DNA from 2 places in the Micromonospora sp. ZG13 genome. Region 2 is predicted to be linked to the other one. Evidence: riboswitches for the same ligand, from Rfam matches in the RefSeq annotation. Region 2 holds a riboswitch; the other holds the start of a gene.
What was found. Region 2 has a riboswitch for S-adenosylmethionine ahead of AC5L34_RS03255 (aminotransferase class V-fold PLP-dependent enzyme). Riboswitches for the same ligand answer to the same signal wherever they lie in the genome.
Positions count from the first base shown of each region.

Region 1: linked by a shared signal. The riboswitch ahead of AC5L34_RS25265 (ABC transporter substrate-binding protein) and the one ahead of AC5L34_RS03255 (aminotransferase class V-fold PLP-dependent enzyme) in region 2 are both predicted to bind S-adenosylmethionine.

Region 1 covers NZ_JCADBQ010000016.1:97,080-103,182, forward strand. Annotated here, with positions in the region: gene AC5L34_RS25255 (MFS transporter) at 1-1,217, opposite strand, end outside; gene AC5L34_RS25260 (RraA family protein) at 1,488-2,180, shown strand; SAM riboswitch class IV at 2,302-2,413, shown strand; gene AC5L34_RS25265 (ABC transporter substrate-binding protein) at 2,686-3,540, shown strand; gene AC5L34_RS25270 (amino acid ABC transporter permease) at 3,581-4,357, shown strand; gene AC5L34_RS25275 (amino acid ABC transporter ATP-binding protein) at 4,360-5,097, shown strand; partial or broken gene AC5L34_RS25280 (hotdog domain-containing protein) at 5,121-5,279, opposite strand; gene AC5L34_RS25285 (peptidoglycan recognition protein family protein) at 5,354-6,103, shown strand, end outside.
Region 2 covers NZ_JCADBQ010000001.1:666,630-672,732, forward strand. Annotated here, with positions in the region: gene AC5L34_RS03235 (AI-2E family transporter) at 1-1,004, opposite strand, end outside; gene AC5L34_RS03240 (GroES family chaperonin) at 1,163-1,501, shown strand; gene AC5L34_RS03245 (hypothetical protein) at 1,600-1,767, shown strand; gene AC5L34_RS03250 (PrsW family intramembrane metalloprotease) at 1,831-3,321, opposite strand; SAM riboswitch class IV at 3,344-3,464, shown strand; gene AC5L34_RS03255 (aminotransferase class V-fold PLP-dependent enzyme) at 3,511-4,803, shown strand; gene AC5L34_RS03260 (DMT family transporter) at 4,903-5,841, opposite strand; gene AC5L34_RS03265 (aminotransferase-like domain-containing protein) at 5,840-6,103, shown strand, end outside.

The DNA.
Region 1 (6,103 bases), on a different contig from region 2:
CCGGCGGCGCGGGTGGCGGCCAGCGCGATCCCGCACGCCGCGACGGCGCTCAGCGGGGCGATCAGGAAGCCGACGGTCACCTCCCCCGCCGCGTCCAGTACCGCGCCGGCCACCGCCGCGCCGCCCGCGCTGCCCACCGAGAACGCCGTCGCCGCCCACGCGAACGCCTCGGCCACCGTGCCGGTGGGAGCCACGTCGTCGATCGCGACGAAGGCGATGGTCAGCAGCGCCGGCAGCGCGAGCCCGCTGACCGCCATCAGGCCCAGCATCGCGGCCGGGGCCGGGGTGAGCAGCAACGGCAGGTAGCCGACGGCGAAGACGCCGACCGCGCGGGGCAGCGTGGCATGCCGGCGCAGCCCGCCGAAGCGTACGTAGAGCAGGCCGCCGACCAGCGCCCCGGTGGCCTGCGCGGCGAGCAACCAGCCCGCCCAGGACCGGGCTCCGGCCGCCTCGGCGTATCCGGTCGCGGCGACGGTCACGCTGCCCACCGCCGCGCCGACCAGCAGCAGCGCGCCGAGGACCAGGCGGAGCCGGCCGGCACGCAGCGGCCCGGCCCAGTGGCGTACGGCCGGCTCGCCCCGCCAGCGACGCACCGCGTCGGTCGTGGCGAACCACGCGGTACCGACGGCCTGCAGGAGCGCGGCGGCGGCCAGACCGCCGGGCGGGCCGGCCAGGCCCACGGCGGCGAGCGTGACCACCGGGCCGAGGATGAAGATCAGCTCCTGGACGGCGATGTCCAGGGTGTACGCGGTCTGCACGCGGTGCGCGGGGAGCAGGTCGCGCCAGAGCACCCGCAGGCACGACTCGAACGGCGGCGCGCCCGCCCCGGCCAGGGCGGCGGCGCACACCGTCACCGGCAGGTTCACGTGCGCGGCGGTGAGGGCGAAGCCGATCGTCGACGCCGTCACGGACAGCCAGAGCACCGGCGGCTGCCGCCAGCGCTGCGCCATCCGGGCGAGCATCGGCTGGCCCACGGCGGTGCCGGCGGTGAACGCGCCGACGAGCAGGCCCGCGACGGTCAGCGTCATCGTCTCGCGGGCGAACACCAGCAGGGCCAGCGGGGCCGCGCCGAGCGGGATCCGGCCGAGCAGGCTGGCCGCCAGGACCCGGGCGGCCCGTGGCGCCCGGAGCACCGCGACGGCGGAGGTGTCGGTGGGGTCGGCGGCGGGTGGCCGGTCGGCGGGCGGTACGACGCCGGTGTGGTCGGGTGTGGGCATGGCGGAACGCTCCCGGAGGTGTGGCGGAGGTGAACGGCGGGCGGCGTGGCACCGGGCCGGTCAGGGAGCGAAGTCGGAGCGGTCGTGCTCGTTGCCGTACAGCGGCAGGTCGGGGGTGATCCAGCGGCCGTAGGCGACGGCGACGGCCTCGATCGGAATCACGTGGACAGTCTAGGTCCGAGCCAGCGGCACCGGATTGGACCTCGCCGCGGCGGCACCCGTGCTCCCTACGATGACGACCCACGCACCACCACGTGCCAGGAGGACGTCATGCGGGAGCGCTTCGCCGAGCTGTCCACGCCGCTGATCGCCGACGCCTGCGTACGCCTCGGCGTGCCCCCGCGCGCGGCGCCGGCCGGGATCCGGGCGGTCGTGCCCGGGCACCGTCTCGTGGGCCGGGTGCTGCCGGTGCGCCACCACGGCAGCGTGGACGTGTTCCTGGAGGCGTACGGCGGCGCCGCCGCCGGTGACGTGCTCGTCATCGACAACGGCGGGCGGACCGACGAGGCGTGCGTCGGGGACCTGGCGGTGCTGGAGGGCGCCGCGGCCGGCGTCGCCGGGCTCGTCGTCTGGGGCCTGCACCGCGACACCCCGGAGCTGGTGGAGATCGGCCTGCCGGTCTTCAGCTACGGCAGCCTGCCGGCGGGGCCGGCCCGGCTCGATCCGAGGGAGCCGGAGACGCTCACCAGTGCCCGGGTCGGGCCGCACCTGGTGACCGCCGACGACCTCGTGGTCGCCGACGACGACGGGGTGCTGTTCCTGCCCGCCGCGCGGGCTGCGGAGCTGTTCGCGGCGGCGGAGCGCATCGGCACCGTCGAACGGCTCCAGGCGCGGCGCATCCGCGCCGGGGAGACGCTGCGGGAGCAGACCGCCTTCGCCGACTACCTGACCCGCCGCGCCGCCGAGCCCGGGCTCACCTTCCGGCAGCACCTGCGCCGCGTCGGCGGGGCGATCGAGGAGTGACCGGGGCGGACGTGGCGGGTGCCGAGGCGACGGGACGGGACGGACGCGCCGTCGGCGGGCGCGTGAGGGTGGTCATAACGGCTGGACGGCCCAGCGTGGCGGGCTGCTAGCCTCGTCGGCAGGTCATGAGCGCCAGCGTCAAGCCCCGGCTCGCTGGCCGGCAACCCTCGTCCGCGCAGGGGTGCCCCGGGTGAAGACCAGGCATCGGAGCGGCTCCGGTGCAAGCGCGGCCTGGTTCCCAGGTCGACACCGACCGAGGAGAGCCATGTCCCTGCGCACCTTCCCCCCACCGGCGGTTCCCGCCGTGGCACCGGCGTCGCCGGCGCTGACGCGGCGCCGCCACATCGACATGATGCGGGTCTGCGCCACCTCCTGTCGCCCCGGCGACGCGCGCTAGGCGCGCCACCCCCTCTTCCCTGAACCATCCCAGCGGTACGCCCATCGGGCGCACCGTCGGCGACGCACGCCCGTGCCCGTCGCCGGAGACACCTCATCGGAGACACCTGTGCGCATCCTCTCGTCCCTCACCCGGGCCGCCGCCCTCGGCGTGGCCGCCGTCCTCGTCGCCACCGCCCTGACCGGCTGCGGCGACGACGCGGCCGACGCGGCCGACAACCCGTACGGCCTGCTCCAGCCGGGCGTGCTGCGCGCCGGCACGCTCACCGACGCCCCGCCGAACGTCTACCTCAAGGACGGAAAGTTCACCGGCTTCGACAACGACCTGCTCGTCGCGGTCGCGGAAAAGGTCGGCCTGAAGGTGGAGTTCGTCGGCACCGACTTCTCCGCCCTGCTGTCGCAGGTCAACAACCGCAAGTTCGACGTCGGCAGCTCCTCGATCACGATCACCGAGGCGCGCAAGAAGACCGTCGACTTCGGCAACGGCTACGACTTCGGCCACTTCGGACTCGACGTGCCGGCCGGCTCGTCGATCACCGGCTTCGACCAGCTCGCCGGCAAGCGGGTGGTGGTCGTGCAGGGCACCGTCCAGGACGACTACGCCACCGGCGAGGGACTCGACCCGGTCCGGGTGCCCGACTACAACGGCGCGATCAACCAGCTCAAGGCCGGAACGGCCGACGCCTGGATCGCCCCGGCCGAGATCGGCGACAAGTCGGCCGCCGACAGCGCCGGCAAGATCACGGTTGCGGCCAAGCTGCTCAGCCCGGCCCCGACGGCGTACGCGGTCGCCAAGGGCAACGACAAGCTGCGCGAGGCGCTGAACAAGGGGCTCGACGAGGTGATCGCCGACGGCACGTGGAGCCGCCTGCAGGCCCAGTACTACCCGGGCCGCCCCATCCCGGCCGACTTCACGCCGGGCAGCGGCACGGTTCCGGTGCCGTCGGCGTCGGCCACCTCCTGAGACGTAGCGACGACGAGCAAGCGGGGCGGTGGGAGAGACGATGGATCCGTTGAGCACCCTGTGGGAGACCTTCTTCGACGCAGACTCCATGCGCGAGGCGCTGCCCGAGATGCTGACGGTGGGGCTGCCCAACACGCTGATCCTGGCGATCTCCGCCGCCCTGCTCGGCTCGGTGCTCGGCATGGCGCTGGCCGTCGCGGGCATCTCGCGTACGCGATGGTTGCGGTGGCCGGCGCGGGTCTACACCGACGTGTTCCGCGGCCTGCCGGCGGCGGCGACGATCCTGCTCATCGGGGTCGGCCTGGCGCCGCTGGGGATGCAGGTGTGGGGGCCCAACCCGTATCCCCTGGGCATCCTGGCCCTGTCGCTGATCGCGGCGGCCTACATCGGCGAGATCTTCCGCTCCGGCATCCAGTCGGTGGAGGCCGCGCAGTTGGAGGGCGCCCGGGCGCTGGGCCTGTCCTGGGGCGAGGCGATGCGCCTGGTGATCGTCCCGCAGGGGATCCGGCGGGTGCTGCCGGCCTGGGTGAACCAGCTCATCGCGCTGATCAAGGACTCCAGCCTGGTCTACTTCCTCGGCCTGCTGGCCAGCCAGCGTGAGCTGTTCCGCATCGGGCAGGACTACGCGGCCAACACCGGCAACCAGTCGGCGCTGCTGCTGGCCGGGCTGTTCTACCTGACGCTGACGGTCCCGCTGACGCACGCCGTCAACTGGATCGACCGGCGGCTGCGGCACGGCCGGCAGGCCACTCCCGGTGACGCCGACGACGACCTCGACCTGGCGCTGCCGGGCGCGGCGGGAGGGAACCAGCGATGAGCATCGACACGACGACCTCGGTGAGCCTGAGCGTCCGCGACGTGCACCTTGCCTTCGGGGCGAACCGGGTGCTGCGCGGGGTGGACCTGGACGTGGCGCGCGGAGCGACGGCCTGCGTGATCGGCCCGTCCGGGTCGGGCAAGTCCACCCTGCTGCGTACGATCAACCGGCTCATCGAGCCCGACCGCGGCGACGTGCTGCTCGACGGGCGCAGCGTGCGCGGCGACGACCCCGACGCCCTGCGGCAGCGGGTGGGCATGGTCTTCCAGCAGTTCAACCTCTTCCCGCACATGAGCGTGCTGCGCAACGTCACCCTCGCGCTGCGCCGCATCCGCAAGCTCGACGCGGACGAGGCGGCGGCCCTCGCCCGCGACCACCTGGAGCTGGTGGGGCTGGCGGCCAAGGCCGACGCCCGCCCGGCGCACCTGTCCGGCGGGCAGCAGCAGCGGGTCGCGATCGCCCGCGCGCTGGCGTTGCGCCCGCAGGTGATGCTCTTCGACGAGGCGACCTCCGCCCTGGACCCGGAGCTGGTCAAGGGCGTGCTGGGGCTGATGGCCGAGTTGTCCGCCGGTGGCATGACGATGGTGGTGGTGACCCACGAGATGGGCTTCGCCCGCGAGGTCGCCGACACGGTGGCGTTCATGGATCGCGGCGTGGTGCTGGAGGCCGGCGAGCCGGCCGCGATCTTCGAGCGGGCCGAGCACCCCCGGCTGCGCCGCTTCCTCTCCCAGGTGCTCTGACGGTCGGCTACCCTGCCGCGCTGCGTGACCCGCCCGCGACCCACCAGCCGCCCGGGGCGGGCCGGGCGGAGGAACTGCACGTGGAGATCGAGAGTCGGCGCGAACTGGCGCCCCGTCCGGGGAAGCTGGTCCGACCTCGGCCGGCCTCTGGCGCACTGCCACGCCTTGGCAATATCCTCCACTGCACACGCGAAGCCTGGAGTTCCTTTTCAGGGGCCGCCCCCGCCCCCACCTCCGGCCGCAGAGGAGAGACGCCATGCACGTCGAGGATTCCGCACTGGACCGCCGGACCCTGCTGCGCGCCGGCCTCGGCGCCGCCACGGTCGCGGTCGTCGGCAGCCAGCTCGCCCTCCCGGGCACCGCCCACGCGGACCCCGGCTCCGACCTGGACTGGATCTACAGCTGCGACGAGTGGGGCGCGCGCCCGCCGGCGGACCCGCTGTCGGTCAGCGCCATCCCCACCAACAAGATCATCGTGCACCACATGGCGTTCCCCAACGTCACCGACTACTCCGAGGCGCAGGCGGTCAAGCTGGCCCGCGACTGCCAGAACCTGCACATGGACGGCAACGGCTGGTCCGACACCGGCCAGCACTTCACCATCAGCCGCGGCGGCTACGTCATGGAGGGGCGCCGGGGCAGCCTGGAGCGGCTGCGGGCCGGCGACCGGCAGATGATCTCGGCGCACTGCCCGGGCGAGAACGGCCGCGCCATCGGCATCGAGAACGAGGGCACGTACGTCACCGAGACGCCGCCGGAGGCGCTGCTGGACTCGCTGGTCGCGCTCTGCGCGACCATCTGCCGGCGGTACGGGCTACACGCCCACGACATCTTCGGCCACTGGGACTTCCGTACCACGCTCTGCCCCGGGGCCGCGTTCTACCGGCAGTTCCCCACCCTGCGCCGCCGGGTCTTCGAGGAACTCGGCACCGACCTCGGCGACGTGCCGGCCCGCCGCTGGCCGGACCTGTGGCGCTTCGTCGGCTCCCCCTCCGTACGGGTGGTG
Region 2 (6,103 bases):
ACCAGGACCGCGACCACGCCCGACAGGGTCGCTCCGACGATCGGGATGAACGCCCCGAGGAAGACCAGGGCGGCGAGCGGGAAGGCGAACGGGATGTCGAAGATGACGAGGAAGATGCCGATGCCGACCGCGTCGATGAAGGCGACCAGCACGGTCGCCCGGACGTAGGCGACCAGCGTCGCCCAGGACGCCCGCCCGGCGTCGTCGACCTTCCAGCGGGCGGCGACCGGCAGCAGCCGGACCAGGAAGCGCCAGATCTTGTTGCCGTCGCGCAGGAAGAAGAAGGTGGCGAAGAGCACCAGCAGCGTGCCGGTCAGCACCTCAGCCAGCGTGGCGGCCGTGGAGAGGGCGCCGCTGGTGAACCTCTCGGTGTTGTTGTTGATCCACTTCTGGCCCTCGTCGATGTAGTTGTCGAGCTGGCCGTCGGAGAGGTGCAGCGGCCCGGTCTTCAGCCAGTCCTGGATCTGCCGGACGCCCTCGGAGGACTTCTTGCTCAGCTCCGGCACGCCCTGGATGAACTCGTTCACCACCAGGGTCAGCGTGCCGATCACCCCGGCCAGGCCGCCCACCAGCACCACCGCCGTCGCCATGGACCGCGGGAAGCGGGCCCGCAGCAGCCAGCCGACCGCCGGCGCGAGCAGCGCCGAGAGCAGCAGTGCGACGGCCAGCGGGATGACCACGATCCGGACGGTGCCGACGATCTTCAACAGCGCCCAGGCGACGACGCCGATCACGATCAGCCGCCAGGACCACGCGGCGGCGATCCGCAACGCGTGCGGCACGTCCGCGTCGTCGCGGCTGGAGGTGGAGTTGTGCATGGCACCGGGCGGCGGGGCGCCGACCACGGTCGCGGACGGCGCAGCCGCCGGTCCGGGGGACGTCGGCGAGGCCACGCCGGCCGGTTCGGGGACGTCGGCCGGGTCCACGCGGCGGGCGCGCGCCGACTCCCGGCCCGACTCGTACGCGCGACGGAGCCGTCCGCGTATCTGCTCGAAGCGGCTCAAGCGCACCTCCTGGCAAGAGAACCGGCCCGCCCATGCCGATGGGCGGACAGGATACGTCCGACGACGCCACCGTAGGGCAGGTCCGCCACACATTGCCCCCGGCCCCCGGCGCGTAACCGCCCACGGCCGACCGACCGGGACACGGTAGCGTTTCCGGCGTGACCGCCGACCAGAATCTCGACTCCGGGCTGCCGATCCGCCTGCTGCACGACCGCGTGCTGGTGCGGATGGAGGGCAGCGAGGGTGAGCGACGCTCGACCGCCGGCATCGTGATCCCGGCGACCGCCGCCGTGGGCAAGCGCCTGGCCTGGGCCACCGCCGTGGGGGTGGGGCCGAACGTACGCGCCATCGTCTCGGGCGACCGGGTCCTCTTCGACCCCGACGACCGCTCCGAGGTCGAGTTGCACGGCCGCGGGTACGTACTGCTGCGCGAGCGCGACGTGCACGCCGTGGCCGCCGAGCGGGTGGAGAACGACTCCACCGGCCTCTACCTCTGATCCCGTCCCCTCCCCACCCGCCCGGATGAGGGCGTCGGTGCCGTTTGCGTCGCTCCCGGCCGGGAAGCCAGCCGCACCACCGGCCCTGGGGAGGGACGATGCCGGTACTCGTGAAGAAGATTCTGCTCTGGGGGAGCGTCGCGTTCCTGATCTACTTCATGGCCTTCCGGCCGGAGGGCGCGGCGGAGATGTTCAAGGCGATCGGAGCGGGACTGATGGCGATGGCGCAGGGCCTCGGTGACTTCCTCACCAGCCTGATGACCTGACGACCGGGGCCGGCCCGAGCGGGGCGGCCCCGGTAGCGGGTCCGGGGGCCCCGGGCGTCCGCGTCAGTGGTGGCCGGGGGGCCACGGCGCCGGCGGGCGCTGGCCGTACCAGCCGGGCGGGCCGTACCAGCCGGCCGGGGGCGGCGGGGGAGACGCGACGAGCACCACCGGGATCGGCACGACGGGCTCGTCCGGCGCCTCGACCGAACGCTGCGTGCCGTCCGGGAAGCGCAGGTGGTAGCGCTGCCCGTCCCAGATCCCCACCGGCACCTGCGGGTCCCGGCCCACGAAGAACGACCGGTACGCGCCGATCGCCTCCAGCAGTTCCCGTTCCTCCCGCGCGGTCCGCTCCCGGTCGGCCGGGCGCCGGTCCAGGCCGCGTAGCGCGCCGTCGCGCAGCAGCGCCAGCCGGGTAGCCGCGAACTGGTAGCCGCGCATCGCCTTCAGCCCGCCGTCGCCGGCCACCCGCTTGGCCCACACCCGGGCCGCGTGCCGCCGTCCCAGGCTGCTCAGCGCCGCCACCTCCGGCGGGGTGAGCCAGCCCGCCCGGACGTAGTCCGGCAGGGTCCGCTCGGTGAGCCGCCCCTCCCAGGCCCGTAGCCACACGGCGAGCCCGACCATGCCGAAGAAGACCGGCACCATCACGCCGATGAAGCCGTACAGCATGATCAGCGTCTCGCCGGTGGCCTGGGTGAGCGTCGGCAGCAGGTTCCACAGCCCGTGCAGCATCATCGCCAGGAGCAGGCCGGCGAGCGGGGCGAGCACCCGCACCCACCGGTCGGCGGCGCGCGCGGCGATGCCCAGCCCCACCCCGGTCATCGAGGTGAAGAGCGGGTGGGCGAAGCCGAAGAGCAGGATCCGGACGATGAAGATGGCGATGACCTGCTGGGTGCCGGTCGCCGGCCCGTACCGCTCCACGCCGCTGGCGTAGCCGTAGCCGCCCAGGTAGAGGATGTTCTCCACCATGGCGAACCCGACCGCGGAGAGCCCGCAGTAGACCAGGGCGTCGGTGATCCCGGAGATCTCGCGACGGCGGAAGATCAGCAGCAGGATCGGCCCGAGGGCCTTGGTCAGCTCCTCGATGAACGGCGCCACCAGCACCGCGGTCAGCGCGGTGGGCAACCCCCAGTCCTCGAACAGCCCGGCGGAGAACTCGTTGACGGTCAGCGAGGCCGCAGTGGAGACGAACGCGCCCCAGGCGAAGCAGAAGATCAGGTACTTGAGGGGTTCTGGCTCGTAGCGGTCCAGCCAGAGGAAACAACCCACCAGCACCGGCACCGGGAGGATCGCGGCGACCACGCCGATCAACAGCGCCTCGACGCCGAGGTTCTCCCCCAGCGTGAAGACCATGAACAGCGCGCACGCCGCGATGAACAGGACGGTGCCGGCCAGCACCAGGGCCCGACGCCACCCCAGCCGACGCAGCGGCATCCGGGGCCCGGCCCCGCCGGGCGGCGGAACGGCGGGCGCGGTCGGCGACGGCAGGGACGCGCCGGGCGGGGTGTCGGCCATGCGGTCAGCGTAGCCATCCCGGGCCGGCTGGTCCGGTCGCATCGACCCGGCTATGCTGCCGGCAGGTCACGAGCGCCAGCGTCAAGCCCCGGCTTGCTGGCCGGCAACCCTCGTCGAGTTCGCGGTGGGGTGCCCCGGGTGATGACCGGGCCCGGCCCGATCCGCGCGCCGGGCAAGCGCGGACCCCGCCCGTGTGCGCCCACCCGGGGTCCTGGACCCCGGAGGTCGGCCGTGACCGTCACCCTCGTACCCCCGCCCGCGCCGCAGCCGCCCGCCGTCGCCGGCCCGCTCGACGTGCTCGGCGTACCCGGGCAGGTGAACCTCGACTACGCGGCCACCGCGCCGTGCGCGCGGGCCGCGGCCGACGCGGTGGCCGAACTGCTGCCCTGGTACGCCAGCGTGCACCGCGGCGCCGGGGCGCTGTCGCGGCGCTGCACCCTCGCCTACGAGCGCGCCCGGCAGACGGTCGGCGACTTCCTCGGCGCCCGCGCCGGCGACCACGTGGTCTTCACCCGCAACACCACGGACGCGCTGAACCTGCTGGCCCGGGCGCTGCCCGCCGGCACGACGGTGGTGACCTTCGGCGGGGAGCACCACGCCAACCTGCTGCCCTGGCCGCGTGGCTCGGTGCGGCTGCCGGTGCCCGCGGAGCCCGCCGGGGCGGTACGCGCGCTCGACGCCGCGCTCGGCGAGCTGCGCAGGCCGGACGCCGCCGGCCACCGGCCCGCCCGCCCCGGCGCCGAGCACGGGCCGCCCGTGCTGGTGGCGGTGACCGCCGCCAGCAACGTGACCGGCGAGCGCTGGCCGGTGGCCGAGCTGGCCCGGGTGGCGCGGCGACACGGGGCCCGGATCGCGGTGGACGCCGCGCAGCTCGCCCCGCACGCGCCGGTCGACGTCGCCGACCTCGACGTCGACTACCTCGCGCTCTCCGGCCACAAGCTGTACGCGCCCTTCGGCGCGGGGGTCCTCGTCGGGCGGGCGGACTGGCTGGACGCCGCACCGCCGTACCTGGCCGGCGGGGGCGCCACCAGCCACGTCGGGGCCGCCACCCACGACGTACGGTGGGCGACCGGCCCGGCCCGGCACGAGGCGGGCACCCCGAACCTGCTCGGCGCGGTCGCCCTGGCGGCGGTCTGCGCCGCCCTGGCCGACGCCGACCGGGTCGCCCTGCACGACGCCGAGCAGGCCCTGCTGACCCGGCTGCGCGAGGGCGTCGCGGCCCTGCCGCACGTGGTGGAGCTGCGCACGTTCGGGCCGGCGGCGCCCCGGGTGGGCATCGTGTCGTTCGTGGTGGCCGGCCGGGACTCGGCACAGGTGGCGGCGGAGCTGGCCGCGACGTACGACATCGGGGTGCGCGACGGCCTCTTCTGCGCCCACCCGCTGGCCCGGCGGCTGCTCGACGAGGCGGCCGCCCGCAGCGGCCGGCGGGACCTGCCGCCGACCGCCCTGCGGGCCAGCATCGGACTGGGCAGCACGACCGGGCACGTGGACCGGCTGCTCGCCGCCCTCGCCGCGCTGGCCTGACGGGCCCGGGAGGCGACCCTGCCGGCCCGGGAGCCCACTGTGCCCGCAGCGGCGGGCCGGCGGGCGCGCGAGGTCGGCGGGCGGGGCGGCGCGGAGCCGTCAGGCCTGCTTCGCCACGGGTGCCGGCGTGCGGCCGCGGGTGCGCTGGATCAGCACGACGCACGCCAGCACCGCCAGCGCCGCCGCGATCGAGGCGGGGGTGACGGCCTCGCCCAGCAGCAGCGCCGACCAGAGCAGGGTGAGCACCGGCTGCGCGAGCTGGATCTGGCCGACCTGCGCGACGCCGCCCCGGGCCAGGCCCGCGTACCAGGCGAAGAAGCCCAGGAACATGGAGACCGCGGTGAGGTATCCGAACGCGGACCAGGTGACGGCGTCGGCGTGCGGTGGGGCGGCCACGGCGGCGACGACCGTGACCGGCACGGTGACCGGCAGGGAGAGCAGCAACGCCCAGCAGATCGTCCGGGCGCCACCCAGTTCCCGGGCCAGCGCGCCGCCCTCGGCGTATCCCAGGCCGCACAGCACGACCGCCGCGAGCAGGAACAGGTCGGGCGGGGCGAGCGCACCGCGCACCGCACCGCTGGCGCCGAGGAAGGCGAGCACCGCCAGCAGCCCGCCGGCGCTCGCGACCCAGAACAGTGCCGGCGGTCGCTCACCGGCCCGCAGCACGGCGAACACGGCCGTCATGGCGGGCAGCACGGTGATGACGACCGCGCCGTGCGCGGAGGTCTGGGTGATGAGCGCCAGCGAGGTGAACAGCGGGAAGCCGACGACGACGCCGAGGGCGACGACGGTCAGCCGCCGCCACTGGGCGCGGGTGGGGCGCGGGGCGGCGGTGAATCGCAGGTACGCCACCGCCAGCAGCCCCGCGCCGACGGCCCGGCCGAAGGCGACGAACCACGGGTCGAGCTGCTGCACGACGACGCGGGTGGCGGGCAGCGACATGCTGAAGGCGAGTACGCCCAGCGCGCCGAGGGCGAGACCGACCGTCCGGTCCGCCGTTACCGCGTTCCGGACAGTAGCGCTACTCTTGTCGTTCATGAATGACGGTAACGCAGTCGGACGTGTCAGCCAAGATCTGCGCGGGCTCGTCGCCGTCGCCGAGCCCGGCACGCGGCTGCCCTCGGTGCGCGAGCTGACCGCCCGCCACCACGCCTCACCGGTCACCGTCGCCGAGGCCATCCGGCAGCTCGTGGCCGAGGGATTGATCGAGACCCGGTCCGGCAGGGGAACCTTCGTGGCCGCCCCGCCGCGCGAGTGGCGGGTGCCCGACCTGTCGTGGCAGACCGTGGCGCTCGGCCCC